2 regions of the Rhodococcus sp. SGAir0479 genome follow, and region 1 is predicted to be linked to the other one. Evidence: riboswitches for the same ligand, from Rfam matches in the RefSeq annotation. Region 1 holds a riboswitch; the other holds the start of a gene.
What was found. A riboswitch is a leader RNA that binds a small molecule or an ion and turns the genes downstream of it on or off. The one in region 1 is predicted to bind thiamine pyrophosphate.
Positions count from the first base shown of each region.

Region 2: linked by a shared signal. The riboswitch ahead of tenA (thiaminase II) and the one ahead of thiO (glycine oxidase ThiO) in region 1 are both predicted to bind thiamine pyrophosphate.

Region 1 is NZ_CP039432.1:3,261,516-3,277,522, reverse strand. Features, by position in the region: gene E7742_RS15310 (acetate/propionate family kinase) at 1-1,102, shown strand, start outside; gene ctaD (aa3-type cytochrome oxidase subunit I) at 1,188-2,936, shown strand; gene E7742_RS15300 (serine/threonine-protein kinase) at 2,979-5,204, opposite strand; gene E7742_RS15295 (glutamate ABC transporter substrate-binding protein) at 5,244-6,182, opposite strand; gene E7742_RS15290 (hypothetical protein) at 6,224-7,591, opposite strand; gene E7742_RS15285 (NUDIX hydrolase) at 7,757-8,596, shown strand; gene E7742_RS15280 (pyridoxamine 5'-phosphate oxidase family protein) at 8,610-9,020, opposite strand; gene E7742_RS15275 (MFS transporter) at 9,149-10,540, opposite strand; gene E7742_RS15270 (winged helix-turn-helix transcriptional regulator) at 10,598-11,110, shown strand; gene E7742_RS15265 (glycosyltransferase 87 family protein) at 11,285-12,559, shown strand; gene E7742_RS15260 (hypothetical protein) at 12,556-12,975, shown strand; gene thiE (thiamine phosphate synthase) at 12,983-13,675, opposite strand; TPP riboswitch at 13,702-13,813, shown strand; gene thiO (glycine oxidase ThiO) at 13,811-14,878, shown strand; gene thiS (sulfur carrier protein ThiS) at 14,890-15,099, shown strand; gene E7742_RS15240 (thiazole synthase) at 15,101-15,850, shown strand.
Region 2 is NZ_CP039432.1:767,570-783,576, forward strand. Features, by position in the region: gene E7742_RS03665 (ABC transporter ATP-binding protein) at 1-486, opposite strand, end outside; gene E7742_RS03670 (ABC transporter permease) at 479-1,294, opposite strand; gene E7742_RS03675 (ABC transporter substrate-binding protein) at 1,272-2,300, opposite strand; gene tenA (thiaminase II) at 2,297-3,025, opposite strand; TPP riboswitch at 3,019-3,115, opposite strand; gene E7742_RS03685 (carboxylesterase/lipase family protein) at 3,241-4,809, shown strand; gene E7742_RS03690 (HNH endonuclease signature motif containing protein) at 4,858-6,192, shown strand; gene E7742_RS03695 (DUF2470 domain-containing protein) at 6,306-6,602, opposite strand; gene E7742_RS03700 (MFS transporter) at 6,599-7,864, opposite strand; gene E7742_RS03705 (FtsX-like permease family protein) at 8,007-10,520, opposite strand; gene E7742_RS03710 (ABC transporter ATP-binding protein) at 10,523-11,293, opposite strand; gene E7742_RS03715 (sensor histidine kinase) at 11,403-12,656, shown strand; gene E7742_RS03720 (response regulator) at 12,644-13,288, shown strand; gene E7742_RS03725 (hypothetical protein) at 13,295-13,579, opposite strand; gene E7742_RS23700 (hypothetical protein) at 13,730-13,798, shown strand; partial or broken gene E7742_RS03730 (cation-translocating P-type ATPase) at 13,861-16,007, opposite strand, start outside.

The DNA.
Region 1 (16,007 bases):
CGCGGGGCTGGTGGAACGGATCGGCGAGCGCGCCGGCCGCATCCTGTACCGCTTCCCCGGCGGGGAGATCGATCGCGAGATGCACATCCCCGACCACACCGCCGGGCTGCACGCCGCGGAGGACGTGATCGCCGAAACCGGTCCGCCGCTGCGGGAGCGGGGCATCGCGGCGGTGGGACACCGGGTGGTGCACGGCGGCGCGGTGTTCCACGAACCGGTCCGCGTCGACGACACCGTGCTGAAGGAGCTGCGCCGGCTCTCGACACTGGCCCCGCTGCACAATCCCCCCAACGTGCTGGGCATCGAGGTGGCGATGGCGCAGCTGCCGGACGTTCCACACGTCGCGGTGTTCGACACCGCCTTCTTCCACACGCTGCCCGAGGCGGCAGCGACGTACGCGATCGACGCCGAGGTGGCGCGCGCGAACAAGGTGCGCCGCTACGGGTTCCACGGAACCTCGCACGAGTACGTCAGCGGCAGGGCGGCGCGCTTCCTGGGCCGGGAGAGCGCCGACGTCGACCAGATCGTGCTGCACCTGGGCAACGGCGCGTCGGCGTCGGCCGTCCGCGGCGGCCGGGCGGTCGACACGTCGATGGGCATGACGCCGCTCGAGGGGCTGGTGATGGGCACCCGAAGTGGCGACCTCGACCCCGGCATCATCCTCTACCTCAACCGCAACGCCGGAATGAACGTCGACCAGATCGACGACCTGCTCAACCGCCGCTCCGGGCTCAAGGGGCTGTGCGGGGAGAACGACTTCCGGGCCCTGCTGAAGCTCGTCGCGGACGGCGATCCCGCCGCGCGACTGGCCTACGACGTGTACGTGCACCGGCTGCGTCGGTACATCGGCGCGTACCTGGTGGAGCTCGGTGGCGTCGACGTCATCACGTTCACGGGCGGTGTCGGTGAACACAACGCCGACGTCCGCCGCGATTCGCTTGCCGGACTGGCGCGTCTCGGTATCGTGGTCGACGAGGACCGCAACACCGCCCCCGGGAGCGGTGAACGCCGGATCAGTGCCGACGAGTCCGCGGTCGAGGTACTGGTGATCCCCACCGACGAGGAGCTCGCCATCGCACGGAAGGCGATCGCGCTGGCCTAGATTCCCGGAATCGAGGACGGACGGCGCAGCCGACGGGACTTTGGACCCTCGCCGCGCAGCGCTCGGACGTCCGACGATTGCGGTCATGGTTGCCAACCCCGAGATCGACCTCGCTCCACCACGAACGCTGACGGCGTCGCGGCCGGCTCCGGCCGGGCGCGGGCGCAAGGGTTCGTTCATCTACAAGATGATCACGACCACCGATCCCAAGGTGCTCGGGATCATGTATCTCGTCACGTCGTTCGCGTTCTTCCTCATCGGTGGCCTCATGGCACTGTTGATCCGCAGCGAGCTGGCGATCCCGGGGCTGCAGTTCCTCTCGAACGAGCAGTACAACCAGCTGTTCACGATGCACGGCACGATCATGCTGCTGCTGTACGCGACCCCGGTCGTGTTCGGCTTCGCGAACTACATCGTCCCGCTGCAGATCGGCGCGCCGGACGTGAGCTTCCCGCGCCTGAACGCGCTGAGCTACTGGATGTACCTCTTCGGCGGTCTCATCGCGACGGCCGGCTTCATCACCCCCGGTGGTGCCGCCGACTTCGGTTGGACCGCGTACGCCCCGCTCACCAGCGCACTGCACTCCCCGGGTCTCGGCGCCGACCTGTGGATCATCGGTCTCGCTCTGGGCGGTGTCGGCACGATCCTCGGTGGCGTCAACTTCATCACCACCATCGTGTGCCTGCGGGCGCCGGGCATGACCATGTTCCGGATGCCGATCTTCACCTGGAACATCCTGATCACGTCGCTGCTGATCCTGCTGGTGTTCCCGCTGCTGGCCGCCGCGCTCATCGGACTGTGGGTCGACCGGCACCTGGGCGCGCACCTGTTCGACCCCGCCACCGGCGGAGTCATGTTGTGGCAGCACCTGTTCTGGTTCTTCGGTCACCCCGAGGTGTATGTCATCGCGCTGCCGTTCTTCGGCATCGTCTCGGAAATCTTCCCGGTCTTCTCGCGTAAGCCGATCTTCGGCTACAGCGGCCTGGTGTACGCCACCATGGGCATCGCCGCGCTGTCGATCGCGGTGTGGGCGCACCACATGTATGCGACGGGTGCCGTTCTGCTGCCGTTCTTCTCGTTCATGACGTTCCTCATCGCCGTGCCGACCGGGGTGAAGTTCTTCAACTGGATCGGCACCATGTGGCGCGGCCAGCTCACCTTCGAGGCCCCGATGCTGTTCGCGGTCGGCTTCCTCGTCACGTTCCTCTTCGGTGGCCTCTCCGGCGTGCTGCTCGCCAGCCCGCCGCTCGACTTCCACGTCACCGACACGTATTTCGTGATCGCGCACTTCCACTACGTGCTGTTCGGCACCATCGTGTTCGCCACCTACGCGGGTATCTACTTCTGGTTCCCGAAGATGACCGGCCGCATGATGGACGAGCGCCTGGCCCGGTGGCACTTCTGGACCACCATCGTCGGTTTCCACGCCACGTTCCTCGTCCAGCACTGGCTGGGCGCCGAGGGCATGCCGCGCCGCTACGCGGACTACCTGCCGACCGACGGCTTCACCACGCTGAACATGATCTCCACGGTGGGCTCGTTCGTGCTGGGCGCCTCGACGCTGCCGTTCCTGTGGAACGTCTTCAAGAGCTACCGCTACGGGCAGGTCGTGACGGTGGACGACCCGTGGGGCTACGGCAACTCGCTCGAGTGGGCCACCAGCTGCCCGCCGCCGCGGCACAACTTCACCGAGCTGCCCCGGATCCGTTCGGAGCGGCCGGCGTTCGAGCTGCACTACCCGCACATGGTGGAGCGGATGCGGGAAGAGGCCCACGTGGGTCTCGGGCACCGCAAGGACAGGGACGCGGTACCGAAGCTGGAGACGACGGTCTGACATCGAACGGTGCGTCCTCGCCGCGGCGAGGACGCACCGCACCTAGAACAGGCTGCGAGGACGCACCGCGTTGGCCAGGTCGACGAGCGTGTAGCGATGGTTGGCGGTGGGCGCGCTGCGTGCCATCGCCCGGAGCGCGGACTCGGTCCCCGCCCGCAGGCCGCGCTGGGTGAACGGCACACCCAGCAGCGGCTCGTCGGCGGTTTCGGGACGGTGCCCCGAGAGCAGCCATTGCAGCGCCGTGCCCAGCACCACGGTCCGCATCTGGGGTGCGCGGACTTCGGTGCGCGGCAGGGTCTCCACCCGGCGCGCCGCCTCCCGGAGCGTCGACTCCTCGATGTTGCCGATGGGCCGCACCGACAGCGAGATGAGAACCGCCGTCATCCGGGCGGTGTGGTAGTTGCGGGAACCGGGTGTCACCTCGTCGAGGGCGGCGACGGCGCCCTGGACGTCGCCGTCGGCGGCCAGCCGTCGGGCCAGGCCGAAGGCGGCACTGACGATGTTGCGGTCCATCCGCCACACGGTTCGGTAGTGGTCGAGCGCCGCCCGCCGCCAGCGGTCCACGTCCGGGTCGGTGCCGTGCTCGAGAAGCAACTCGGCCGTCGCCGCGAGCGCCAGTTTGGGCGAGACCTCGCCCGGCAGCGCCGAGCACACGACGTCGAAAGCCGCGTAGGCGGACGGAAGTTCGTTCGCGACCAGCGCGGCGATCCCGCGGTACCAGTCGACGCGCCAATCGTACGGATACACCGCCGACAGCGGTCGCAACAGTTGCCGGGCCCGCACGGCGTCGCCGAGATCGAGGTAGGCGCGGGCCTCGGCCAGGGACAGCTCCACCGAGCCGGGGAGGTCGCGGTCCGGATCGTCCCGGACCCGGTCGAGCACATCGAGCGTCAGCTGGGGATCGCTCTGCGCGGCGGCGTTGACCAGTGGCGCGCCCGGGTCCTCGGGATCGACCAACGGCAGTGACAGCGCCTGGGCCACCCGCTGCGGATTGAGGGTGCGATCGCGCTCGACGCCGTCGGCGAAGACGTCCGTCTGCTCGACGTACTCGTCGGCACCGAACACCGCGCGCTGGCGGGTGAACTTCGCCGAGAGGGTGGGATGTTCCTCGCCCGTCTGCCGCGAGACGATCTCGCGCAGTACCCCGCTGAGCTGTCCCGACATCTCGGCCGCGGAGCGGAAGCGGCGGCCCGGGTCGGGGTCGATGGCGCGCAGCAACAGGCGACGGTACGAATCGAACTCGGCGAGCAACGGTGCCTGCTCGGGAGTGGGCAGCCCGTCCGCGTAATGCCCGTCCTCGGTGGGCAGGTTCAGCGTCAGCGCCGCGAGGGTTCTGCCGACGGTGTAGATGTCGGAGGCGACCGTGGGTCCGGTGTCGACGATCTCGGGGGCCTGGAATCCCGGGGTGCCGTACAGGTAGCCGTAGCCTTCGATCGGAGAGACCGCGCCGAGGTCGATGAGCTTGAGTTGTTCGTCGGTCACCATGATGTTCTCGGGTTTGAGATCGTTGTACGCCAGACCGATCGAATGCAGGTAGTCGAGCGCCGGCAGGATCTCGAGGATGTACGCGATGGCCTGCTCCACCGGCATCCGCTCCGGACGCCGGTAGGTTCGGAGGATCTCGCGCAGCGAACTGCCGCCGACGTACTCCATCACCAGGTAGCCGGCCGCGACCGCACCCTCCGACCGGTACTCGACGAAATTGAAGATCTTCACGATGCTCGGGTGCTCCACCTCGGCGAGGACCTGCCGCTCGGCGTCCGCGACCGCGCGGGCCTCGGCGTCCCCGAGTTGCAGCAGTCCCTTGAGGACCACCCACCGGTTGTCGACGTTGCGGTCGATCGCCAGGTAGATCCAGCCGAGGCCACCGTGTGCGATGCAGCCCTGCACCTCGTACTGGCCGGCGATCACCATGCCGGGCGAGAGCAGCGGGGTGAAGTCGAACCGCACGCCGCAGTGCGGACAGACGCCCGACGTCGCGCCGGGGCCGTCCTCGGTCGCGCGGCCGACGGGTTTGCCGCAGTTCCAGCAGAAGCGTTTGCGCTCGGGCACGTGCGGATCGGTGAGGATGACGGACTCGGGTTCGCGGCGGGGAACCGGGGGCACCTCGACGAGACCGCCGCCGAGTAGGCGGCGGGTTCGGGAGCGTTGGGTGCGGGCACGACGACCCGTGCTGGGCATGACCTCCTGCGCGGCGGTCGCGACCGGTTCGTCGTCGGGCGCGGCCGCCTGGGTGCGTGCGATGTCGCCCGTATCGTGCTGCTGCACTTCCCGTTCCGTCACCCGTCCTCCGCTCTGGTGTGCGCGTCAGTCCCGGTACGTTGCCGGCGGCGGTCCTGGTGAGGGGCCCAGGACCGAGAGCCATCGTTCGTAGATCATCTCCCACGTTCCGTCCCGGCGGATCCGTTCGAGAGTGCCGTTGACGAACCGTTCCAGATCGTCGTTGCCCTGACGGAGACCGAGGCCGTACAACTCGTCGCCCATGCTCGGGCCCACGATGCGCACGTACGGGTCCTGGGCCACCATGCCGGCGAGCAGCGTGTCGTCGGTGCTGATGGCCTCGACCTGACGCTGCTGCAGCATCACCAGGCAGTCCGACCACATCGGCGCCGTGACGACGGCGGCGTCCGGCTGCTGGCGCAGCAGGCGATCCAGCGACGTCGTCGCCTCGCCCACGCACACCCGCCGCCCCGCCAGGTCGGCGATCGAGGTGATCGGGGAACCGGCCATCACCAGGATCTTCTGTCGGGCGGCGTAGTACACCGAGGAGAAGTCGATCCGGGTGCGCCGGTCGCACGTGATCGCCATCGTCTTGGCGACCAAATCCACCTGGGAGTTCTGCAGGGCTCGCTCACGCTCGGCGTAGGGGAGCACCCGGAACTCGATGGCGTCGGGGTCGCCGAGCAGGTCGCGGGCCACCTCGCGGGCGATGTCGACGTCGAAGCCCTCGATCCGGCCCGTGGCGGGATCGCGGAAGCTCAACAGGTTGCTGCCGGTGTCGAGGCCGACGACCAGCCGCCCGCGGGCGCGGATCGCGTCGAGGGTGGGGCCCGACGGCTCCTCCCCCGGGGGGAAGGGACGCAGACTGGCCGTAGGGTCACCGCAGTCCACCGGTGGCGGCGGCGCCGGGGAGTTCAGCAGCGTGGCGTCGGCCGGGAGCGGCGGATCGCTGTAGGTGTCCGACGGTGGCACCGTGTACGGCTCCGGGGGCGCCGAACACCCCGCGGCCGCCGCACCCGTTGCCATCACGCCCGCCGCCACCGCCGCCACGAGCCACCGGCGCGCGGTCACTGGTACTCCCGCAGGCGCGGCCACAGCCCGAGCGGCACCCCGACCGCCGCGATCACGGTGATGACCACGGCGCCGGGCCCCAGCGCCGACAGCACCTTGGAGGCGTGTGAGACGTCGTCGCGCAGCTCGGTCCGCGCGCTGTCGGCGCCCGCGGACAGGGCGCCGTCGACGGCGTCGAACTGCGTGGCCGACGAGGTCGGATCGGACTCGATGGTCGTCATGGCGGCGGACATCCAGTCACCGACCGCCAGCTGGTCGGCCATCGTTCGGTGCGACGCGGTCCATGCGTCCAGCGACTGCGAGGCGCGCGCGACCTCCTCCGCCCCGATCGACGACGAGTACCCGCGCAGCAGCCCGCGCAGCTGGTCGGTGTCGTCGGCGAACCTGCCGGCGTGATCGGCCTTCTCCTCGCGGCGGACGAGTTGCAGGATCTCCTGCGTACGCGCCTGCTGCGCGAGGATCCGCGCCGAGGCGAACGTCGACAGCGGATCCGACCCCTGCCGGATGGCCCGGTGTGCGGCCGTCGCCGAGACGACCCCGGCCACCAGCATCCACACCAGCAGCAGCGCCATGGCGGCCGTCGTGAACAGCAGCCCCACGTTGAACGTGCGCCGGGTCCGTCTGGCCATGACGACCTGGGTGACGGCCAGGCCCACCAGCAGGACGATCAGCAGGCCGATCGCGAACCACGGGGGCCGTCCGAAATCCGACTGCGGGGCCACCGAGGCGGCGGCACGTTCGGTGTGCAGCTCCTGCGCCGCCGGCAGGATGTCGCGCTGCATCACCGACGACGCCTCGGCCAGGTACGCACCGCCGACCGGATTGCCGAGCCGGTTGTTGGTGCGCGCGGTCTCCACGAGGCCGGTGTAGACCGGCAACTCGGTCGCGATCGCGGTCAACAGGCGACGGCCCTCGTCGTCACCGGGCAACCCGTCGGAGGTGGCGACCAGCTGGGCCGACGCGGTCCCGATCGCCTGCGTGTACCGGTCGCGTGCCTCGGCCGGTTCGACGCCGCCGGACAGGAACGCCGTAGCGGCGGCGGCGTCGGCCACCGACAACGACGCGTACAGGTCCTGCGACGAGCGGGCCAGCGGCTCGGTGGTGAACAGGAAGGTGTCGATGTCCTGCTTGCGCTCGGTCGCCATCATCGATGCGAGCAGGCCGGCGGCGAGCGTGCCCAGCAGCAGAGCCACGCCGACGGCGAGCAGCCGCGCCGGCGTCGACCGCAGCAAATCTCGCGTGGACATCTGGCGCGCACCGATCCACGCGGCGCCGTGCGGCGTCGTGTCCGTTCGCGTTCCGTCGGGATCGGTCGTCTCGTCGTGCGCCGCCAGGGCCCGTCGGATCGCGGTTGTGTCCGGCACTACCACGGAAACCACCTCGGTTCGCCGTCTGTCCGGTTCGCGGCCTCGGTACTGCCGAGCATATAAGCCGCACCGGCAGGTTGTTCCGCCGATTTCGGATGTTGCGGGGAATACTGTGGGGACAGGCGAGCGGCTCGCCGGACAGGGGCAGGTGAGAGGTACTCCATGCGCGGTGACGGAGACGGGTGGTCGACGACCCCGGACGGGGTGCGGCACTGGGGTCGGCACGGTGCGGCCGGTCTGCTGCTGCGCGCTCCGCTGCCGGACGGGTCGGCTGCGGTCCTGCTGCAGCACCGGGCGGCCTGGAGCCACCAGGGCGGCACCTGGGCGCTGCCCGGGGGCGCCCGCGACAGTCACGAGACGACCGTCCACGCGGCGGTGCGCGAGGCGCAGGAGGAGACCGGTATCGACGTCGACGCGGTCCAGGTCCGGGCCGAGCGGGTCACGTCGAGCGTCGCCGGCGGCTGGACCTACACCACGGTGGTCGCGGACGCCGAGAAGATCCTGGCGCTGGTTCCCAACGGGGAGAGCACCGAGCTGCGCTGGGTGCCCGAGGCCGACGTGGCGCACATGCCGTTGCATCCGGGGTTCGCGGCGGCGTGGCCGGGGCTGCGCACCACCGAGGTGCGGGTGCTGCTGGACACTGCCAACGTGCTGGGCTCACGCCCGACCGGTTGGTGGCGGGACCGGGCGGGCGCGACGACCGAGTTGCTGGACCGGCTGGCCCAGGTGCTGCCGCGCACCATCGAACTGCCCGACGGCGGCTTCGGCTGGCTCCCACGAGTCGAGGCCGTGCTCGAGGGCCGCGCCCGGGACGCCGGCCACCGCGACGCGCGGGTGCCCGTGCACGCGGCGGACGGCAGCGGCGACGACGAGTTGGCCCGGTTGGCGGCGCACGCCGGGGCGCTCACCGCCGTCGTGACCGCCGATCGTGGACTGCGCGGCCGTCTCCCGGACTCGGTGCTGGCGCTGTCGCCGTCCACCGTCCTCGGGTGGCTGGACTGACGAACCCTGTCAGTCAGCCCCGGTCGAGCACGAAGCGGCGACCGTGGATCTGGGTGGGCCGGATCTCGACGAAGGTGAACTTCTCGGTCGGTACCCACGACCGCAGGTCCAGCTCCTCGGCGGCGTTGATCTCGTCGAAGCGCACGAGTGTGCGGGCGAGCCCGCGCACCACGACGCTCCACGCCGCGGTCGCGTCCGCGTGGTCCACCTGGAACGTCGTGAGCGGGCGGAGGGTGAGCTCGGTCAGCTTGTCGCCCTCCGCGGTGCGGAAGAAGAGCCGGCCGTCGTGCACGACGTAGTTGACCGGGTAGATGTCGGGGCGGTCGCCCGCGACGACGACGAGCCGGCCCAGGCTCTCGGTGGCCAGCAGGTCCATCGCCTCCTGCTCGGTGAGTTCGGTGACGGGTGCGGTCCGGTCCGGCATGGCTCCTCCGATCATCGGGAGTTCTCACCTCGACTCTGCACCCTCCGGCATCGGCGTGCCAGAAGTCCGCGGTGTGAGTTGCGCGTCACCGCTCCGGCGGCGCCGGTGCCGGGGCGGTGACGCGGGGTTCACGACGAGAGTGCTTGTGCACGAGCGGGTTGCAGCATCGCCGACCGCCGCCCGGGGCGCACCGACATGCCCGGGGCGGTGAGCGCGCCGACGGCGGCGAGGGCCGCGACCGTCCACCATGCCGCGGTCGCGCCGGACGCGGCGAGCACGGCGACCAGAACCGCGATCCCCAGAACACTGCCCAGCTGGCGGGCGGTGTTGACGACCGCGCTCCCGGTGGCCCCCAGTTCGGGCGGCAGGGTCGCGGTGGCCGTGGCCAGGATCGTCGGCAGGGCCAGTCCGACGCCGGCGCCGCCGATGAGCCACCCGGGCAGCATCCCGGTCGCGTAGTCGGGAGCGGCGTCGACGGTCGCGAGCACGAGCACGACGCCTGCACCCCACAGCGCACTGCCCGCCGCCGCGACGGTGCCGGGGGACAGGCGCCGGCTGAGAAGTTGGCCGATCACCGCGAACACGGGCACCAGCATCGGGCCGGGGGCGATCGCGAGCCCGGTGCGCAGCGCCGAGTACCCCCACTGGTTCTGCATCCACAGGATGTTCGCCAGCAGTCCCGCGGCGAACGAGGCGCTGAACGCGATCGCGGTGACGTTGGACCAGACGAACGGCCGCACCCGCAGCAGCGCGGGGTCCAGCAGTGGGCTGTCGTGGCGGACGACCCGTCGTGCCGACCACGCGAGGGCGGCCACGCCCAGCACCGCGGCCGCGAGCGTGCCGGCGTGCGTCCAACCCCAGTCGGAGCCCTGCACCAGGGCGAGCGCGACCGCCCCGACCCCGAGGGCGAGCACCGCCGCGCCCAGCCAGTCGACGCGGACGGGTTGCCGATCACGGGATTCCGGGACCGTGCGCGCTGCCGTCCAGATCAACAGCATTCCCACGGGGACGTTGACGAGGAAGATCCACCGCCACGACGCCGCCACCAGTACCCCGCCCAGCACGGGCCCCAGCGCGGCCGCGGCGGCACCGGTCGCGGCCCACAGCCGGACGCCCAGCGCCCGGCGTTCGGCCGGCAACGCGGCCAGCACCAGCCCCAGGCTGGCGGGAGTGAGGATCGCGGCACCGGCCGCTTGAGCGAGCCGGAACGCGACCAGGATCCACAACGACGGGGCCAGCGCGCACGCGGTACTGGCGACGGTGAACAACGCCAGGCCTACGAGGAACGCCCGCCGCCGACCGACCCGATCGGCCCACCGTCCCGCGGGGACCAGCAGCGCCGCGTAGACCACCGCGTACCCGCTCAGTATCCAACTCAGCTGTGCGAGAGGCGTTCCCGCGTAGTCGGCTGCAATGTCGTCGAGGGCGACGTTGACCACGAAGAGATCGAGATTGGCGACGAAGGGTGCGCCGGAGAGGACGGCGAGCAGAACGCCGACCCGCTGACTTTGCTTTTGCATAGCCAGGAGTGTGGACTCTGGCTATGGATTTGGCAAGTCAGCGCGTACGCTGGGTACATGCAGGCGGCACGACTGGACGGCTTCCTCGCCGATCGGACCGCGTGGCGCGCCACGCAGTGCTCGATCGCGAAAGCCATGGATGTGGTGGGCACCCGCTCGGCGATACTCATCCTTCGCGAGGCGTTCTACGGCACAACGCGTTTCGACGACTTCGCCGAACGCGTCGGTATCACCGAGGCGGTCGCGGCGGCGCGGCTGCGGGAACTGACGGCCGAGGGGGTGTTCGAGAAGCGCCCGTACAAGGAGCCGGGACAGCGCACCCGCTTCGAGTACGTGCTCACCGACAAGGGGCGGGATCTGTTGCCGGCGGTGCTCGCGTTGATGCAGTGGGGCGACAAGTACCTGCAGGGCGAGCGGGGTGGGCCGCTCGACCTCGCGGACGACGCGACGGGCGAGCCCGTTCACGTCGAGGTCCGCAACGAGTCCGGGCGCGTGATCGCCCTCGACGAACTGCGGGTGGTCGCCAACTTCACCGAGGAGCAGGGGCGGCGGAGCACGCGCCGGGACTGAGCACCGGACGCCGGTGCGGCGCGGGTAACGCCGCCTCAGGCGCGCGCGAAGTCGTGAGCGGGGAAGTCTCGGAGGGCGGGTACCCGGGCGGATCGTCCGGCATCCCTTTGCTTAGGCTTTGTACGTAGTCCGGTTCATTCGGGGTGAACCGGGCGAATCGCTCAGGGGGCTGGATTGCTGCACACCGAACCGGTGGACGAACCGGCGGTCCCTCGCCGAACGGCGGGGCACGTCGTCGTCCTCGCGCTCTGGGCCGCGGTGTCGGTCGTGCTGGTCTTCACGACCGTGCGCCCCTGGATGCCCGAGATCGGACTGTTCGCCGGCGGCGCCGACCTCGACGTCTACCGCGACGGCGCCCGCCACGTCATGGAGGACCTGCCGCTCTACACCGAGCCGGTGATCCACGGACTCCTCTACACCTACACGCCGTTCTCGACGTTGGCGTTCATCCCGTTCGGCCTGCTGCCCGGCGGCTACGACAAGTACATCTGGATGGCGACCAACCTGCTGCTGCTGGTCGGCATCGTCGCGCTGTGCCGGAAGATGCTCGGCGAGCGCATGTCTGCGCGGGTCGTGGCCACGTCGGCGTTGACGGCAGTGGCGTGCACGTTCCTCGAACCGGTCCGCACCACCCTGTTCTACGGGCAGATCAATCTGGTGCTCATGGCGCTGGTGCTGTGGGACGCCTCCCGCGGCGACCGCAGCCGGCTGCGCGGGGTCGGGGTCGGCCTCGCCGCCGGCATCAAGCTCACCCCCGCATACTTCGTGCTGTACTACCTGGCGTTGCGCCGCTGGCGCGCCGCGATCGTCGCCGCGGTGACGTTCGTCGCGACGGTGGCCGGCAGTTGGCTGGTGCTGCCGAGCGATTCACGGCAGTACTGGACCGAGACCTTCTTCGAGTCCACTCGCATCGCCCCGGACACCCACCCCTCCAACCAGTCGCTCCGCGGCGTCGTCGCGCACATCACCGAGCGCCCGGCGCCCGTCGTGCTGTGGTTGGTGCTCGCGCTCGCGGTGGTGGCGGTGAGCATGTGGATCGCCGTGCGGCTGCACACCCAGGGGGAGCGGTTGCTCGCGGTCACGGTCGCCGGGCTGAGCGCCGCGGTGGTGTCGCCGTTCTCGTGGAGCCATCACTGGGTGTGGTTCGTGCCGCTGCTCGTGTACATCGCCCACCGCGCCGCGACGCGCCCGCGCTGGTGGCTCGCGGCGCTGGTCGTGTACCTCGGTGCCGGGGCCTGGCCCTACCGGTGGGACGAGGAAGTGGTCGTGGTGGGGCTGTTCCTGTTCCCGCCGGACTGGGCGGTGACGGACGTGCTCGTCAACATCTACCCGTTGCTCTACGTGGGCGTGCTCGTCGGCGCCGGCGTCCTCGCGTTCCGTGGTGACACACCGGTCGGTCGGCACCCCGCGACGCCGTCCCCGGGCCGGCCTGCCACCATTCCGACATGAAGATTCGACACCTCGTCGCCGTCGCGGCGGCGCCACTGATCCTCGTCGCCGGGTGCGGCGACAGCGACGAGTCCACCGCGTCGGCCCCGGCGAACGGGCAGGCGACCGCGGACGGCTCGACCGCGCAGGACGCCGCGGTCTCGGTGATGTGCGCCCAGGTGACGGCGTTCCTCGACTCGTCGCAGCAGCAGGCCGAGTCGGCCGGCCAACCGTTCGACCGGCAGGCGAAGGGCGACGAGTTCCTCGAGACGCTGAAGGCGAACGGCGGCCCCGTGGTGGCGGCCTACAACCAGCAGGCCGAGGCGGCGGGACAGCCGCCGCTCGACCCGGCGACCGCGACGTGGGAGGACGTGCCTGCCGAGGCCCGCGACCTGATCGAGCAGTCCGTACAGGCCGGAGTCTCCGGGAACTGCTGAGCCGGGCTCAGCCGCGCAGGGCGTCCGACAGCGCCCGCGCGGCGGCCTCCGGATCGTCGGCGGCCGTGATGGCACGGACCACCACGATGCGGGTCGCGCCGGCGCCGAGAACCTCGGGAAGCCGTTGCTGGTCGACGCCGCCGATCGCGAACCACGGACGCAGCGGTGCAGCCTCCGCGGTGCTGCGCACCAGCTCCAGTCCCGATGCCGCTCGGCCGGGCTTGGTGGGCGTGGCCCACACCGGGCCGGTGCAGAAGTAGTCGACGTCCTCCTCGATCGCGGCCAGGCTGGCCTGCGCCCGGTTGCTCGTCGAGCGGCCGATCACGACGTCCGGGCCGACGATCCGCCGCGCGTAGTGCACCGGGAGATCGTTCTGCCCGAGATGCAGGACGTCGGCGCCAGCCGCCAGCGCGACGTCGGCCCGGTCGTTGACGGCGAGCAGCGCGCCATGACGCCGGGCCGCGGCCCCGATCACCGCGAGCGCCGCGAGCTCCTCCTTCACCTCCATCGGACCGAATTCGCGCTCACCGGCCGATCCCTTGTCGCGGAGTTGCACGATGTCGACGCCACCGGCGAGAGCGGCCTCGACGAAGTGCGCCAGGTCACCCTTCTCGCGGCGGGCGTCGGTGCAGAGGTAGAGACGCGCATCGGCGAGTCGTTCGCGGGGCGTCGGGTGCTTGACGGACTGGGAGGCATGCACACCCCGAACGGTAGTCTCTAGTGCGGACGAATCAACACGGGAGTCCCGAGGGATACGGGGCTGAGAGGGGGCCTGCCGGCCCCGACCGTCATACCTGACCCGGATCATGCCGGCGCAGGGAGTGAGGTGGAGTGAATGACCCGATCGGTATCCGTGGTCGGCGGCGGGGTGATCGGCCTGTCGATCGCGTGGCGCGCCGCGCAGCGCGGCTGGGCGGTGACGCTGTACGACCCGGCGCCCGGCAGCGGGGCGTCGTGGGTCGCGGGCGGCATGCTGGCGCCGCTGTCGGAGGGCTGGCCCGGTGAGGAGAGGGCGCTCGCCCTGGGGGCGGCGTCGCTGCAGCGGTGGCCCGACTTCGGCACCGAGCTCGAGCGACTCGCGGACCTGACGCTGTTCACCTCCGACGACTCGCTCACCGTCGCGCTCGACGCCGCCGACGCCGCCGATCTGCACACGATCGCCGACTGGGTGGCCGAGCAGGGCCACGAGCTGCGCATCCTGAACCGGTCGCAGATCCGCGAACTCGAACCGGCGCTGGGACGCGGGATCCGGCTGGCGCTGCAGGCACCCACCGAACTGGCCGTCGACAACCGGCTGCTGGTGCGTGCGCTGCGGACCGCGGCGATCGCGGCCGGGGTCGAACTGGTCGAGCGCACCGTGACCGATCTCGACGAGCTCACCACCGACCAGGTGGTGCTGGCGGCGGGCTCGCACTCGCCCCGGCTGTGGCCCGACCTGCCGGTGCGTCCGGTCAAGGGCGAGATCCTGCGGCTGCGGGCCCGGCCGGGCGTGACGCCCGCGCCCCGGCGCACCATCCGCGGCAGTGTGCACGGACGGCCGTCGTACCTGGTGCCGCGCGCCGACGGGATCGTGGTGGGCGCAACGCAGTACGAGTCCGGCCACGACACGCAGGTGACGGTGGCCGGCGTGCGGGACCTGATCGCCGATGCCGAGGCATTGATGCCGGCGATCGGGGAGTACGAGCTGTACGAGGCAAGAGCCGGTCTGCGCCCGATGAGTCCGGACAACCTGCCGATCATCGGTCGCGTCTCCGACCGGGTGATCCTCGCGACCGGGCACGGCCGCAACGGGATCCTGATGACGCCCGTGACGGCGGACGCGGCGGTCGCGATTCTCGACGACAACCCCTTGGCGGAGGCGGAAAGCGCCGCTGCCGAAAGATTTTCACCCGCGAAGGCATGAGTGAGGTTTGGATGAGTGAATTGATCGGCGTCACCGTCAACGGTGAGGACCGGGAATTCGACGGCCCGCTGACGGTGACGGAGCTGCTCGAGCGGATGGACCTGCCGCAGCGCGGTATCGCCGTCGCGGTGGGCGGGGCGGTGTTCCCGCGCGGCCGGTGGACCGAGCCGGTGGGTCGCGGCTGGGAGATCGAGATCCTCACGGCGGTGCAGGGTGGCTGACATGGGGAAGCTGACGATCGCCGACCGCACCTTCGGCTCGCGCCTGATCATGGGCACCGGCGGCGCCGCGAACCTCGCGGTGCTCGAGGAGGCGCTCGTGGCGTCGGGCACCGAACTGACCACCGTCGCGATGCGCCGTGTCGATGCCGCCGGCGGCACCGGGGTGCTGGACCTGCTGCGCCGGCTCGACATCGCGCCGCTGCCGAACACCGCCGGTTGCCGGGGCGCCGCCGAAGCCGTGCTCACCGCGCAGCTCGCGCGGGAGGCGCTCGAGACCGACTGGGTCAAGCTCGAGGTGATCGCCGACGAGCGCACACTGTTGCCCGACGCGATCGAATTGGTCAGCGCTGCAGAGCAGTTGGTGGACGACGGTTTCACGGTGCTGCCCTACACCACGGACGACCCGGTGCTCGCGAAGCGGCTCGAGGACGTCGGCTGTGCCGCCGTGATGCCGCTGGGCTCGCCGATCGGGACGGGCCTGGGAATTTCCAACCCGCACCACATCGAGATGATCGTCGACGCCGCGAACGTCCCGGTGATCCTCGACGCCGGCATCGGCACCGCGAGCGACGCGACGCTCGCGATGGAGTTGGGTTGCGACGCCGTGCTGCTGGCGACCGCCGTCACCCGCGCGAAGGACCCGGCGCTCATGGCGTCGGCGATGCGCGGCGCGGTCACCGCCGGCTACGAGGCCCGGCACGCCGGGCGGATCCCCAAGCGGTTCTGGGCGCAGGCGTCGTCGCCCATGTGAGTGCCGCTCGGTGAGTGTTTCGGCCGGAGCGTCCCTTTCGGGGAAAGGCGCTCCGGCCGACGCGGATCACGGAATGATCGACATCCCTGGCCGACGCCGAAATCAGGCTAGGCTCGGGAAAACTTGCTCCGTTGGTTCGAGTGCCTGGAGGGCATGC
Region 2 (16,007 bases), 2.4 Mb from region 1:
CTCGGTGCGGGTCAGCGAGTCCAGGGCGCCGAACGGCTCGTCGAGCAGCAGTACCGGACGATCCTGGACCACGGTCCGCAGCAGCGCGGCACGCTGGCGCATACCGCCCGACAGCTGATGCGGGCGGGCGTTCTCGAAGCCCGCGAGCCCGAACCTCGCGAAGAGTTCGGCGGCCCGTGCCCGGGCCTGCTTGCGCGGCACGCGCTGGACGTCGAGCCCGAGAGTCGTGTTGTCGAGAACCGAGCGCCACGGGAACAACAAGTCCTTCTGCGGCATGTGCGCGCACGTGGGGGCGGAGACCGAACCGGTGTCGGGAGCGTCGAGGCCGGCGATGATCCCGAACACCGTGCTCTTGCCGCACCCGCTGGGTCCGATCACCGACACGAATTCGCCCGGGCGCACGTCGAGGTCGATGCCGTCGAGCACCCGGCGGGTACCGAACGACTTGGTGACCGCGGACAGTTCGACGACCGGTGCTTCACCCACGGCGGGCCTCCTGTCGGGGGTGCCGGATCCACGGCGCCATCACCCGCTCGATCGCGAACGTGGCGGCGTAGAGCGCGATGCTGATCGCCGCCGTCACGAGGACCGCGGCCAGGACCAGGTCGGTGCGGAAGGAGTTCTTCTGCACGCTCATGTAGATGCCGAGTCCCGAACTGGCCCCGACGTACTCGGCGAACACGGCGCCCACGACCGCATAGGTGACGCCGATCCGGAGTGCGGTGAAGAACCGGGGGAGAGCGGACGGCAGCCGTACGAACCGGAATTCCTGCCATCGGGAGGCGCCCATGCTCCGCAGCAGGGCGCCGGCTTCGCGGTCGGCGGCTGCGAACCCCTCGATCAGTCCGATCGCCATCGGGAAGAACGTCGCGAGCGCGATCACCAGAATTTTCGGCAGCAGACCGAAGCCGAACCAGATGATCATCAGCGGGGCGATCGCGATGATCGGGAGCGTCTGGGACACCACGAAGAGCGGAACGAAAGCCCTTCGCAGCCAGGGCGAGAAGTCCACGAGCACCGCGAGCGTCCACGCGACCACCAACGACACCGCGAACCCGACGAGCGTCACCTGCAGCGTGGCCCACGCGTGGCCGGCGATGTCGTCGCGGTGCAGCCACCCCTGCTCGAGCACCCGCGCCGGCGACGGCAACACCTGCGGGCGGATGCCGCTGACCGTCACGTACAACTGCCACAGGGCGACCAGCGCCAGCGCGACGACCACCGCGGGCAGCAGCCGGCGCAGCGGGCCCGCGGTGTCGTCCGCGTCGCGCCTACGGCGCTGCGAGGTACTCATCGGTGAAGTACGTCGACCAGTCCGGTTCGGCGGTCAGTGGTTTGCCGTCGGGTCCGGCGAGCAGCCCGTGCGCGTACAGGAAACCCGAATAGCCCGCCCACTGCTCGCGGGTCTGGGTGCCCACGCGCCCCGACGCGTCCTTCATGTAGTCCGCGGCCAGTATCCGCTGACTCTCGTACACGAGTTCCTCGTCGCCGAAGACCCCTGGATTCGCGTCGATCAGTGCCTTCGCGCCGCGGTCGGGGTCGTCGGCCGCCAACTGGTAGCCGCGCTGGAGGGCCTGGACGAACTTGCGCGCCTGCTCGGGATGCTCGGCGAGCCACTGCTCGTTGCCGTTCACGACGATCGCGTACGCGTCCGGGAAGCCGTAGTCGGTGTAGTCGAAGTAGCGCATCGGGGTACCGCGGCGCGCCGCCTCGACGCCCTCCCACGCCGCGTAGGACACCGTGAAGTCCGCCTGGCCGCCGTAGACGGCCTCGTACGCCGAGGTGCCCAGCACCACGGTGTCAAAATCGCCTGTGCCCCCGTCGTTCCGGATGACCTGACGGAGGATCTCCCGCTCGCCCGGATCACCGAACCCGGCGTAGGTCTTGCCGTCGAGGTCCTTGGGGCTCGCGAGGTCGGCGCGGTCCGCCTTGACGCCGATACCGGTCGCCCAGTGCTGCAGCGGCGCCAGCACCGAGACGGTCTGCGCCCCCGCGGCGCGGGAGAACGTGGCCGCGTCCTGGAAGCTGGTGCCGAACTCGGCGTTCCCGGCGTCCACGAGGGTGTCGGGTGAGGTGTTGTTGTACGGCAGCACCTGGACGTCGAGGCCCGCGTCCGCGAAGTACCCCTCCTGCAGCGCCACGTACAGGCCGGTGTGATTGGTGTTCGGCGTCCAGTCGAGAGCGAACCGGATGGTGTCCCCGGAGCTGTCGGAGCTGGCGCACCCGGTGAGGATGCTCATCGCGGACGCGACGATCGCCGAGGTGGCCAGCACGCGGCGCAGCCGCGACACCGACGTCACGACGCGGGCCAGGGCTGCGGGTTCAGGGCGGTGTCCCAGAACATGTACTCGTAGCGGCTCGCGGTGACGAAGGCCCGGACCATCGCCTCACGCTCCTCCGTCGTCGCGGCGTTCGCGGCCTCGTCGACGAGCCGGCGCGCGGTCGCGACGGACTCGTGGAACGCCGGATCGTCGTACGTGGTGACCCACTGCGCGTAGGGGTGCGCCGGGTCGGCGGCCAGCACCTCGTGCGCGTCGGCGGCGAGGCGACGGCCCACCTCCGCGTAGATCCAGAAACACGGCAGGACCGCCGCCGCAGCCACGGCGTACGACTCGGTCGCCGCCGTCGCCGTCAGGTACGACACGTACCCGAGGCACGCCGGCGAATGCTCCGGCGCGGTCGACCGTTCCGGCAACACCCCGCCGGCCATGAGTCCCTCGTGCAGTTCGGTCTCCACCACGGCCGCAGTCGCGGACGATGTCGCCCAGAACGCGGCCGTCTGCGGGTCCGGGGCCTTCGCCGCCACCAGCGCCAGCGCCTTGGCGTATTCGGCCAGGTACAGCGAGTCCTGCTCGATGTAGGTCCGGAACACATCGAGCGGCAGCGTGCCGTCGCCGAGCCGGCGCAGGAACTCCATGTCGTCGATCGCGGCCCGCAGGACCGCAGTCCGTGCCCACAGCAGATCCGTGAAGCGCGAGCCGTCGGCGTCGGGGTGGACAGATATGTCGTGAACAGGCGTCGTCATCGCCATGACATCCCTTCGTCAGCATTACCTGATGCAGGTTCCCGGGTGTGATCTCAGCCCCGCCCGTGCGGAGCACCCCGTGTCAGTGAACGAGCCGACCATAGCACCGCCGGATTGGTACGTTGGCAGTCGGCTGTCCGTCCGGCCGAGGGGACCGGCGCGCAGCCGTACCGACCGCGTTGTCGGAGCGTGAGGAGGGCCGCATCGTGCAAGCAGTGGAAGTTCTCGAGACCGGAGCGGCCCGCGGGCCCGAGACACTCGTCGTCGAGACGGACCGGGGACCGGTGCGCGGTTACGCCGACGGACCGGTGTTCGCCTGGAAGGGTATTCCGTATGCCGCCGCGCCGACGGGGGAGCGGCGCTTCCGGTCGCCTGTACCGCCCGACGCATGGAGCGAGGTCCGTGACGGCGCCGCGTTCGGTGCGATGGCCCCGCAGGGCCACGACAACTCGGTCCCGCTCGATCCGTCGATGCGGATCGGTGAGGACTGTCTGACCGTCAACGTGTGGGCGCCCCGCCCGGACGGTACCCCCAGGCCGGTCATGGTGTGGATCCACGGCGGCGCCTACTGTCTCGGATCGTCCGCGCAACCGATCTACGACGGGCGGCTGCTCGTCGAGCGTGGGGATGTCGTGCTGGTGACGTTCAACTACCGGCTCGGCGCCCTGGGCTTCCTGGACCTGTCGTCGTTCTCGACCGCGGAGCGGACGTTCGAGTCCAACCTGGGGCTGCGGGACCAGATCGCCGCCCTCGAGTGGGTGCGCGCGAACATCGCCGTTTTCGGCGGCGATCCGGAAGAGGTGACGTTGTTCGGAGAGTCGTCCGGCGGCGGGGCGATCACGACATTGATGACGGTGCCGCGGGCCGAGGGACTGTTCCACCGCGCCATCGCCCAGAGCCCGCCGGCGACGTCGGTGTACGGGGCGGAGCGTGCCGCGACGGTCGCGCGGCGGTTCCTGGAGATTCTGGAAGTGCCCGTCACGCGCGTCGCAGATCTGGCGGGAATGCCGGCCGAACGCCTGGTACAGGCCGGTGACGTTCTCGTCGACGAGGTGCCGACGCGAGTTCCGGGCACGCTGGCCATGGCCCCGGTCGTCGACCGGGATCTGGTTCCGCACTACCCGGTGGCCGCGTTCCAGAAGGGACGCTCGCACCGCATCCCGTTGATCATCGGTTCCAATCGGGACGAGGCGTCGATCTTCAAGTTCATGCGCTCACCCCTGCTGCCGGTCAGCCCCGACGCCGTCCAGCGCATGTTCGCGGGACTCGCCGAGGACAACCCGGGACTCTCACCGGTCCGGCTCGCGCAGATCGCGGCGGCCTACCCGGGATCGACCAAACCACGAGGTGTGCTTGCCCTTTCACGTGATGCAGCGTTCCGGATGCCGGCCCTGTGGGTCGCCGACGCCCACAGCCGGCACTCGCCCACCTGGGTGTACCGGTTCGACCACTCCACCCCGATGCTCCGGGCGGCCCGCGTCGGTGCCGGCCACGCAACCGAATTGCCCTATGTGTTCGGAAATTTCGGGACCCTCGATCCCGACCCGACGTTCTGGCTCGGTGGCCGCAAGGGAGCGATCGAGGTGTCCGGCCGGGTGCAGCGGCGCTGGCTCGCATTCGCCCGCTACGCCGTCCCGGCCGCACTCGACGGGTCCAAGCACTGGGCAGCGTACACCGAGGAGAATCGGTCGACGCTGCTGATCGACGGCCGCGACCGTCTCGTCTCGGATCCGGACCGGGACATGCGGATCGCATGGGGCAGTGAGGCGATGGGGTTCAGCTGATGAGTACTGACCCTTGACTCGAACACCAGTTCGAACTAACCTCGTGTCATGAATCCGGGGGGACTCGACACCACAACTGCTGCACTCGTGGCGCTCAGTCACGATGACGTGCGGGGACTGGCCGAGTTGGACCTGGTGCGCACGACGGTGGATCTCTCGCGTCTGATCGAACACCTCGAAGCCCTGCGCGTGACGGCGGTGGCCGAAATCGACGAGCGCGCAGTCTCGTTCGACACGCTGGGGTTTCGTAGCGTCAAGCAGTGGCTCGCAACCAACACGCTGCTGGAAGTTCCTGCCGCGGCGCGAATCCTGGCGCTGGGGAAGGTGCTGCGGCGGGAACCCGAGGTCGCCGCGGCGCACGAGAACGGTCAGGTTTCGTCCGAGCATGCCGCTCTGATCACCAAGTTCTGCGAACAGCCGCCGCGCGGGATGCCCTTTGAAGCCCTTCCATCGTGCCGGCAAGTACTACTCGACTGCGCGGCGAACCCCGCGGCGACCACGATGAGTGTGCGCACCTGCATCTCACGGCTCGAGCGGATCTTCGAATCCGACGAACTCCCGCCCAGCGAGGACAGTGACCGCAACGAATTTCACGCCTCGAAAACCCTGAACGGGCGCGTCGCGGTCAAAGGCGACCTCGACGCAGTCACCGGGGAGATGCTGCTGACGGCACTGTCCGCGCTGACGAAACCGCGGAACCCGAACGACGACCCCGCCGCGACCCGCACGCCGGCGCAGCGGCGGGCGGAAGCGTTCGCCGAAATCCTGCGCCGCTACCTCGACTCCGGCGACGCGCCCATCGAGGGCGGCGAGCGACCGCACCTGTCGCTGCACGTGAACGCGCGCGACCTCGCCCGCACCGACCACGACCACGACCACGGCGCGTGGGCGAGCCGAGGCAGGGACGCCGACACGCCGGACCTGTTCGGCAGCAGACAATTTCAGAAAAGGGACGTCGCGCGCCTCCCGCACCTGGGACCGCTGACCATCGCCACCGCCCGCCGCCTCGCCTGCGACTGCCACCTCACCCCGGTCGTGATGGACGACGGCATTCCGCTGAACCTGGGCCGCACCACCCGAACCGTCTCCAAGAAGCAACGCCGGGCGTTGATCGCCCGCGACCACGGCTGCGCCTTCCCGGGCTGCGGAGCCCCGCCCGCCCACTGCGAAGGCCACCATGTTCATCACTGGGCGGACGGCGGACCCACCGACCTCGACAACCTCGTGCTGCTGTGTCACTACCACCACCGGCTCCTGCACCACTCCCACTGGGAAGTGCAGATCGGCGCCGACCACCATCCCTGGTTCACCCCGCCGTCACTGGTGGACCCGTACAAGAAACCCATGCCGGCGCACAATCGCGCCGGACCCCACGCCGCCTGAACCCGGGGAACCGCAAGCTAATTCGACCATCTGTTGTAGCCGACACCCGCAGTAAGGGTGCCGGCCGCAATGGGTTGTACTGCTCGGTAACGCTGCCGGTGTCTCTGCTGCGGTCAGTGCTCGTTCGGCGCGACGCCGAGCTCGTCGCACGCGGCGCGGTAGAGCGCGACCACTTCGGTGCGGATCGATGCGCGATCGGTGACCGGGCCGAGCCACGGCACCCGCACGGTCCGCTGGGACCCGGCGACGTCGGCTATCCACTCGCCGGACTCACCGTCCAGTCCGGTCATGCGTGCGGCAGTGGCTTCCGGTTCGGCGAACGCGCGGACGATGAGCAGGTTGTCGGCGGTGTGGTCGCCGTTCATGTGTGCAGTCACGGCGGCGACCACGGCCGAATCGAAGCTCGTCATGACGGCGAGCCTAGCCGCACCGTCGGGGGCGTCCGGTCGGCGTCCAATTCACGCAACACCGGCAGCGCGAAGCACACCGCAGCCACCCCGACCACGGGAATCGCGAGCGCGAAGAACGTCGTCCGGATGCCGAGTTGGTCGATCAGCGGGCCGGCCAGGAGGTAGCCGAGCGGCCCGGCGGCATATGCGGTGGAGGTCATCACACCGACGACACGTCCGCGCATGTGCTCGGGGCTGCGGGTCTGCATCGCCCAGTTCGCGATCGGTCCCACCGGCCCGTACACGAGGCCGATCACCACGGAGAGCCCGAGAAGTACCCACAGCGGCGGCAGGAACGCCATCCCGATCATCGCCAGCCCCAATCCGGACACCGCGACCAGCATCAGGTCGCGCCGGCGCAGGTGCGGCGCGAGCGCGCCGTAGGACAGCGCCCCCACCAGTCCACCGACGCTCATCGCCATCAGCACCCAGCCGAGCTGGGCGGGTTCGCCGTGCTCGGTGAAGTACGTGGGGAACAGCACCGACTCGATCGGCAGGTACAGCGCGACGATCACCATGTCCACGAGCGCGAGGGTGCGCAGCAGGCGATCGCGCCACACGAACCGGAGGCCGTCGAGCGTGCCGGACCACATCGACGCCGGGCGGGTCGCGTGATCCGGGCGCCCGGCGTGCTCGAGGCGCAGGAAGGCGATGGTCACGATGGAGAGGACGAAGCAGCCGGCGGTGACCCAGAGCGTGCTTTCGGCGCCCACCAGCGCGATGAGGACACCACCGATACCGGGGCCGATCAGGTAGGCGACGTTGTAGTTCGCCTCGTACAGACTGTTGACCCGGTCGAGCCGCCAACCAGCGGCCGCCGTCGCCGCCGGGAGCATCGACTCGCGCGCCGCGATGCCGGCCGGATCGAACGTGGCCCCGAGCGCGGCCAGCGCGGCCAGGACCGGCACCGACAGGCCCGCCGTGCCCGCGACCACCGGAATCGCAGCGACCGACAGCGCGGACAACGCGTCGGAGACCAGGGAGGTGGGGCGGCGGCCGAACCGGTCGACGACGGTGCCCGAGAACAGGCTCGCGAGTAGCAGGGGAAGGGTCGCCGCGCCCGCCACGATCGCGGCGTCGGTCGCGCGGCCGGTCTGTTCCAACACGAGCCAGGGAAGCGCGACGATGACGATGCCGTTGCCGGTCGCCGAGAGCAGGGTGGCGACGTTGAGCAGGACGAGCGGCGCGAAGCGCCGGGTCTCGGGCGAAACGGGGGCGGTCACGGCACGGGCCTTCGGTCGGACGGGCGTCGAACCCGAAGCTAACAGCGCGGACGGAACCCACGCGAGCGGTTTTCGCTCCGGCGGACCGTCCGCGAAGGATCCCGCCCGGAAGCCGGGCGGGATCCTCCGGGATCGTCGGTCGCTACTCCCGGGTGCCGATGGCGGCCACCGGGTCCTGGCGCAGCGCTGTCCGAGTGGGGATCGAGATCGCGGCGAGCCCGAGCACGACCGTGGTGCCGACGATCAGCGCATAGACACCCGGCGAGACGGTCGGCACGGGCGACCCCGACACCGCCGCCGCGACACCGGCGAGTGGGGGCAACGCGACCGCCGACCCGAGCACCGCGGCGACGGTCACGACGATCACCGCCTCGGCCCGCATCATCCGGCGCACTTGCCGGCCGCTCGCGCCGACGAGCCGGAGCAGGGCGAATTCGCGGCCGCGTTCGGCGGTGGCGAGCACGAGCGTGTTCACCACTGCCACCGCGAGGTAGCCGAGCAGCACCGCGAGCGCGACGATGCTCACCCACGCCTGGGTGCGGCGCTCCTCCTGCCCGGCGGCGGCGAACTGCTCGCGGTCGGCCACCGCGACGCCACCGAGTGCACCGATCGCCGCGCGGGCCTGGTCGACCTGCCCGGGCTCGGCCGCGACCAGCAGCATGTCGGTGAGGCCGCTGGTGGTGTGCTCCCGCACCTGCGACGCCGGGAGCGTCACGTCGCCGAACCCGAGCCCGCGGCCGTACGTCGCGATCACCGTGGGGGTCACGAGGGTGCCGTCGCCGAGACGCAGCGGCACCGTGTCGCCCACGTGCGCGCTCATGCCGAACGCGGCGTCGGTGCTGAGCGCGACCGTACCGTCCCGCAGCCCGCCGAGGTCGCCGTCGCGGACGTCGAGGTCGAGGGTGGGCGCAGTCGAGGCGCCGTCGATGCCCTGCACCGAATACGGCTCGGTGGACGGTGATTCGCCGCCCGTCGTGAACAGCGCCTGGCTGCGCGCGACCGGGTTGACCGCGCGGACGGAGGGCTCGGCTGCGATCGCGTCGACCAGGGTGGGCGCCAGCCCGGCCGGCGCCGTCACGACCAGGTTCGCGGTGATCCCGGCGCGTGACTGGTGGTCGGCGGCCGCGGCGACGGTGTCCTGCGTGAACAGTTGCACCGAGCCGATGGCGACCGCCAACGCCAGCGGCGTGATCGCCGACGCGAGTCGGCGCGCGCGTGCCCCGGAGTTCGCCGCCGCGAGCACGAGCGACGGTGACGCGCTGCGGCGGAGCGGCCCGCCGAACCGTCGGACAGCGCCGCCCACCAGCATCGGGCCCAGCACCGCGACCGCGATCACCAGCAGCACCGCGGACGCACCCGCACCCGCCAGGGCGGCCGGCCCCGGCAGCACCGCGGGCAGCAGCGAGGTCGCGAGCCCGCCGAGTCCGAAGACGATGCCGGTGACGAGTCGGACCCGACCGATGGAGGCCGGTTCGACCGCCGACTCGCGCAGCGCCTCGGTGGGGTCGAGACGAGCCGGTCGGCGCGCGGCGACGGCCGCGGCGATCCGGGCGGTGCCGATCGCCAGAGCCACCGCGACCACGGCCGGCAGCGGGCTGTAGGCAAGCGAGAAATCCGTCGAGAGCACGCCGGCGGCGGCGAACTGGGAGCGCAGGAGCTGGGCCAGCGCGTACCCGGGCCCGACTCCGAGCAGGGCGGCCACGCCGGCGACGGACAGCACCTCGCTGCCCACGAGACGGTGCACCTGGCCGGGCGTGGCGCCGGTCGCCCGCAGCAGAGCGAACTCGCGTCGTCGCTGCTGGATCGACAGGGACAGTGTGCTGGCGACGACGAACATCGCGATCAGGATCGCCAGACCGGCGAACGATCCGCACAGCATCATCAGTTCGCTACGGGCCGCCCCGACGTCGAGGTACTCGGCGTCGCCGCGCGCACTACCGGTGTAGGTGTGCACGTCTTCGCCCGCCAAACGCTCACGTGCCTGCCCGGCCAGCGTCGCCGCATCCACGCCGTCGTCAGCGAGCAGGCCCACGGCCGCGACCCGGTCGCCGTGCGGCCACAACGCCTGCGCGCGGCTGTCGGTGAGGAAGAGGCTGGCGGGCCGGTCGCGGGGCTCGGGCTCGGGCGCCGCCACCACCCCGGACACGCGGTAGTCGGTGGCGATACCGCCATGTCGCAACGTCATTCGATCGCCGACGGCTCCGTGCGCCGCCCCGGTCACGACCACCTCGTCGGGCGCCGTGGGGGCCCGCCCGGCCGTGAGCTCGTAGGGGGCGAGCGCCGCCGACGCCCAGCCGTGCGCGTCGACGACGGTGCCGTCCTCGGCGGTCAGGCGAACCCCGAGGTCGGGCACCGCGGCACGCACGCCGGGAATCGTGGCCAGATCGTCCACCGCCGAGGCCGGTAGCAGCGCCCGTTCGACGTACGGCTGATCGATGTCCTCACGGACGTCGAGAGCCTGGGCTGCCCCGACCACGACGTCGGCGCCCGCGTAGCGGTGCGCGGTCACGCCGCCGCGAATCCCGGACTCGAAGAGCACCCCGAGGCCGCAGGTGAGGACGGCGGCGCACAGGACCGCGACGAACACCGCAGTGAAACCGCCCCACTGCGCCCGGATGTTGGCGCGGGCGAGCGGGCGTAGACGTGCGCGTGACATGGTCACCACTCCCCGAGATGAGTCATGTGGTCGGCGATCGCGGCGGCGGTGGGGGACTCCATGCGGCCCACGAGCCGGCCGTCCGCGAGGAACAGGACCCGGTCGGCGTGCGCGGCCGCGACCGGGTCGTGGGTCACCATGACGATCGTCTGGCCGAGCTCGGTGGTGGTGTGGTGCAGCAGGTCCAGCACCTGCCGTCCGGTGCGGCTGTCGAGTGCGCCGGTGGGTTCGTCGGCGAACACCGCGTGCGGCTGCGTGACCAGGGCGCGCGCGATCGCGACCCGCTGCTGCTGGCCGCCCGACAGTTCGGCCGGGCGCCGGTCGCGCTTGTCGGCCAGGCCCACCGCCGCCAGCACGTGGTCCAGGTGCGCGCGGTCGGTGGTGCGTCCCGCGAGCAGTAGCGGCAGCGTCACGTTCTGCTCGACCGTGAGGGCCGACATGAGGTTGTACGCCTGGAACACGAAGCCGATGTGGTCGCGCCGGAACACGGTGCGGGCCTTCGGCTTCAGCGCACTGATCTCGGTGTCGCCCAGCCACACCGAACCGCGGGTCGGCTGGTCCAGGCCGGCGGCGCAGTGCAGGAACGTGCTCTTGCCGGACCCGGACGGGCCCATGATCGCGGTGAAGGTTCCGGGGGCGAGGGCGAGGCTGACGGCGTCGAGCGCGGTGACCCGGGTGTGCCCGGACCCGTACGTCTTGGTGACGTCGGCGAGCCGGACGGCGGCCCGGGGCGGGCTCTGCACGAGGGGCGGGGCGGCGGTGTAGGAGGACATGTCCGAAACGCTATGGAGCGCCGACGGTACGGAACATCCCGCGCGGTACCGGATCGATGGTGTAGCTGGCTGTACCGACAGCGCCGGACCGGTACGGCATGCTGGAGCGATGGTTTCCGGCGAACGGCTCGCGGTGCGGTGGCGCGCCCTGCGCTTCCTGGCGGTCGAGACCGCCGCTGCCGTCGTGTCCCTCTGTCTTCTGGTCGTGGGCCTGGTGGTGGGGGCGTTGCTGATCCTCATCGTGGGATGGGTGGCACTGCCGTCGTACCTGCGGCTGCTGCGGTGGTGGGCGGGCCGGGAGCGGCTCCGCGCCGGGTACTACCGCGGGTCGGCGATCGTCGACGGCTACCCGCCGATCCCGCAACGGGCCGGCTTCGACGACCTGCGCCGCCTGCTCGTGGCGCCGTCGACGCGGCGCGACTTCGGGTGGGTCGCGATCCACGCGGTGGCTGCCCCCACCGCGGGACTGCTGGCGCTGGGGCTGCCGGCCGCCGCCGTCAATTCGCTGGCCATCCCGTTCTACTGGTGGACCATGCCGCCCGACGACCCGGTCAGCGGCCTCTACCCGGTGACGTCGTGGTGGGGTGCCGCACCGATGCCGCTCATCGCGATCGGTTACGCCGCGCTGGGCTGGTGGTTGACGCCGCTGCTGGCGCGCGCGGTGGCGGCCCTGGCTGCGCACCTGCTCGCGCCGGGTCGGGAAATGGCGCTCTCGGAACGGGTTTCGGCGCTGACGGCGAGCCGGGCCGCCGCCCTCGACGCGCACGCGGCGGAGCTGCGCCGCATCGAGCGGGATCTGCACGACGGCGCCCAGAACCGGCTGGTGGCCGTCGTGATGATGCTCGGCTTGGCGGAACGATCCCTGCGTGTCGCGCCCGAACAGGCACTGCCACAGCTGCTTCGCGCGCAGGACGCGGCATCGGACGCGTTGTCCGAGCTGCGGACCCTCGTGCACGACATCTATCCACCGGTCCTAGACGAACTCGGGCTGGACGGGGCGGTGTCGGCGCTCGCGGGCCGCAGCAGCGTGCCGTGCGTGCTCGACGTCGACGAGCTGCGCCGCGCACCCGCCGCGGTGGAGGCCGCCGCGTACTTCGTCGTCGCGGAAGCGCTGACCAACGTCGCCAAGCACAGCGGCGCCCACCAGGTTCGGGTCACCATTCGCACCCGCAGCGACGTCGCGGGCGGATCGACCATGGTGATCGAGGTCGTCGACGACGGCACCGGTGGCGCGGTGGAGCGCGACGGGGGCGGATTGGCGGGCATCCGTCGACGCGTGGCAGCGTTCGAGGGGACGGTGACGATGGACAGCCCGTTCGGTGGGCCGACGAGACTCGAGGTGGAACTGCCGTGCGGATTCTGATCGCCGAGGACGACGCGCTCCTGCGGGAAGGGCTCGCGCTGCTGCTCGGCAGCGTCGGGATCGAGGTGACCGCCGCCGTCGACGACGCCGAGAAGTTCCTGGAGGCCTTCGAGACCGACCGTCCCGACGGCGCCGTGCTCGACGTCCGGATGCCCCCGACGTTCACCAACGAGGGGCTGCGGGCCGCGATCGAGGCCCGGCGGCGGCGCCCGGGCTTCCCGGTACTGGTGCTCTCGGCGTACGTCGAGGACCGCTATGCGGGTGACCTGCTCGCGGGCGGCACGGGCGGCGTCGGCTACCTGCTCAAGGAACGTGTCGGAAAGGTCGAGGAGTTCGTCGACGCACTGCGCCGCGTGGTCGAGGGCGGCACCGTGATGGATCCCGAGGTGGTCTCCCAGCTGATGAGCCGGCGCCGCGCCGACGACCCGATTCGGACGCTGACACCCCGGGAGGCGGAAGTGCTCGGACTGATGGCCGAGGGGCTCGGCAACGGCGACATCGCCCGCCGCCTGGTGGTGAGCGACACCGCGGTGAGCAAGCACATCGGCAACATCTTCGCGAAGCTGGGGCTGGCGGCGTCGGACAGCGGGCATCGCCGGGTGCTGGCGGTGCTCGCGCACCTGCGCTCGTGACCCGGCTCAGACGCTCTCGAGTGCCGCACCGACCTCGCGCAGCGCGCGATGGCGCTGGTCCTCCGCGAGCGCGTGCCCGACGGCGATCGCCAGCGCCACCGGCCAGTCGATCACCTCGAAGGCCGCCAGCAAGCCCAGCGCGGTGAGATAGGCGAGCTGGTCGGGGCGCGGGATACCGATGTCGCCGAGCAGGGGCACGCGGATCGCGAACCGCGAGCCCGCGTTGATCCGGGCCAGGGCGGCGGTGTGCGAGCGCAGGTCGACCCCGCGGTGGAGGGTTGCTTCGGTCATAGTTCGCCCCGCCCATCCTCGTCGTTCATCTGCCGGACACCTTCGGCCGTCACAGTGTTGACTGTGATCGTTTCGTTATCCGCGTTGTCCGCGTTCACCTCGGCCCTGCGTCCGTCGCCGCCGGACCCGTTGACCGGTGCCGTCACCGCCGTGCTCACGCCGCCGTTGCGCCACGCGTACGCGGTGCTGCTGCGGACCGGCGTGCTGGTCGTCGACTGAGCCGTCGGGACGCGCCGCTCCGACCAGCGCGCCAGTGCCCGCGGCGTGAGAGCCGCGGCGGCGGTCGCCGCGGCGGCCGGCCCGAGGGCCTGGGCCCAGGCGAGCGGCCCCAGCGGGGTGCAACCGAGGAACTGGCTCAGTCCGGGCACGCTGATCACCCCGGCCAGGACCGCCAGTGACCCCGCGGCCGTCGCCACCACGAGCGGGCTGCGGGAGTCGATGAGCGTCTGCCCCAACTGGGCGCCGACGAGCGCCACCAGGCCCACCGTGGACGCGCGCCGCGGGCGTCCGGTGAGCGAGGCGATTCCCCACGCGGCACCCGCGCCGGCCGCCGTCGCCGTGCCCCGGATGGCGACCGTCCGCCACAGTGCGGCACGGTCGGGCCCGCGGCCGTCGTACGCGTGGTTCCGGTTGGGCGGGCTCACCGCGAGGGCTGCGGCGGGCAACGCATCCGTGAACAGGTTCACCAGCAGCAACTGTCGGGCGTTGAGCGGCGCCCGCCCGCTGACCGCGCTGCCGATCAGCGCGAACGCGACCTCGCCGGCGTTGCCGCCCAGCAGCACGGCCACGGCGGACTGCACCCGCTGCCACAGCTGCCGGCCCTCGTCGACGGCGTCCAGGATCGCGTCGACGTGGCCGCCGATCAGGAGGATGTCGGCGGCACTGCGCGCCGGATGGTTGCCGTGCGACGTGACGCCGATCCCGATGCTCGCGGCGCGGATCGCGGCCGCGTCGTTGGCGCCGTCGCCCACCATCGCGCACACGTGCCCCGAACGCTCGAGCGTCTGCACGATCTGGACCTTCTGCTCGGGAGACATCCGGGCGAAAACCCGCCGCTCGCGGACGGCGGTCTCCTGGTCGCGGTGTGCCAGCGACTCCCATTCGCTCCCGCTCAGCACGTCACCGGTGCCGACGTCCAGCCCGAGGTCGCGGGCGACCGCGGCGGCGGTGACCGGATGGTCGCCGGTGATCAGGCGCACCGACACACCCCGCTCCTCGAGCTCGGGGAGGAGTCCGACCGCCTCGGGGCGGGTCGTGTCCGACAATCCCAGCAGCCCGATCGGCTCGAGCCCGCCGGCGCACAGGGATTCGACGACGTCGGGGTCCGCCGCGGCTCGTCTCGCCTCGGCGTCGGTGACGGTGCGCCGGCCGACAGCGATCACGCGGAGGCCGGCGGCCGCCATCGACTGCACGTCACCGGCGATCCCGTCGCGCGCGTGCGGTGCATCGTCGGCGCAGGCGTCCAGGATCACCTCGGGGGCGCCCTTCACCGTCAGTTCGGTGCCCTGCAACGCCGCGGCGTAGGGGCGTCCTGCGCGGAACGGCAGGACGACGTCGGACACCAACGCGCGGGGTTGCTGCTGCGCGGCCTCGACGACGGCACGGTCGGTCGCGTGCGGTGCGGCGCGGCCGTCCGCGAGTACGGACGTGCGGGCGGCGGCCACGACGATGCGGTCCCGGTCGACGGTGCCGGTCGGCCGGATCTCGGTCACCCGCAAGCGGTCCTCGCTGAGTGTGCCGGTCTTGTCGAAACACGCGACGTCGACACGGCCGAGGGCCTCGACGGACCGTGGGGCGCGCACGAGTACCGACGCGTGGGTGAGACGGCGCGCGGCGGCCTGCTGCGCCAGCGTCGCCACCAGCGGCAGGCCCTCCGGGACGGCGGCGACGGCGACCGCGACGCCGCTCGTCACCGCCGAGCGCAGGCCACCGCCGCGGAGCATCGAGATGACCGTGACGAGGACGCCGCCGGCGAGGCTCACCGGCAGCACCCGGTCGGTGAGCCCGCGCAGCTGCGACTGCAGGCCCACCTTCCGCACCGGTGCCGGGGAGAGCGCCGCGGCCCGGCCGGTCTCGGTGTCGTCACCGACGGCGGTGACGAGGGCGAGCGCGGTGCCGGTCAGAACCGTCGTGCCGGCGAACAGCATGCAGCTGCGTTCGGCCAGCGGCACGCCCGGGGTGGCGTCGATCTGCTTGTCCACCGGCATGGATTCGCCGGTCAGCGAGGATTCGTCCACCTCCACCCCGTCCACTGCGATCAGTCGGCCGTCGGCGGGCACCACCTCGCCGGACCGGACCTCGATCACGTCACCCGGCTGCAGCAGCCGCGCATCCACCGACTCGTACTCACCGTCCGCGACGCGGATCCGGGCCGGGGCGTCCTCGACCGCGAGCAGGCGGGTGAGCAGGCGCTCGGCGTGCAGTCGCT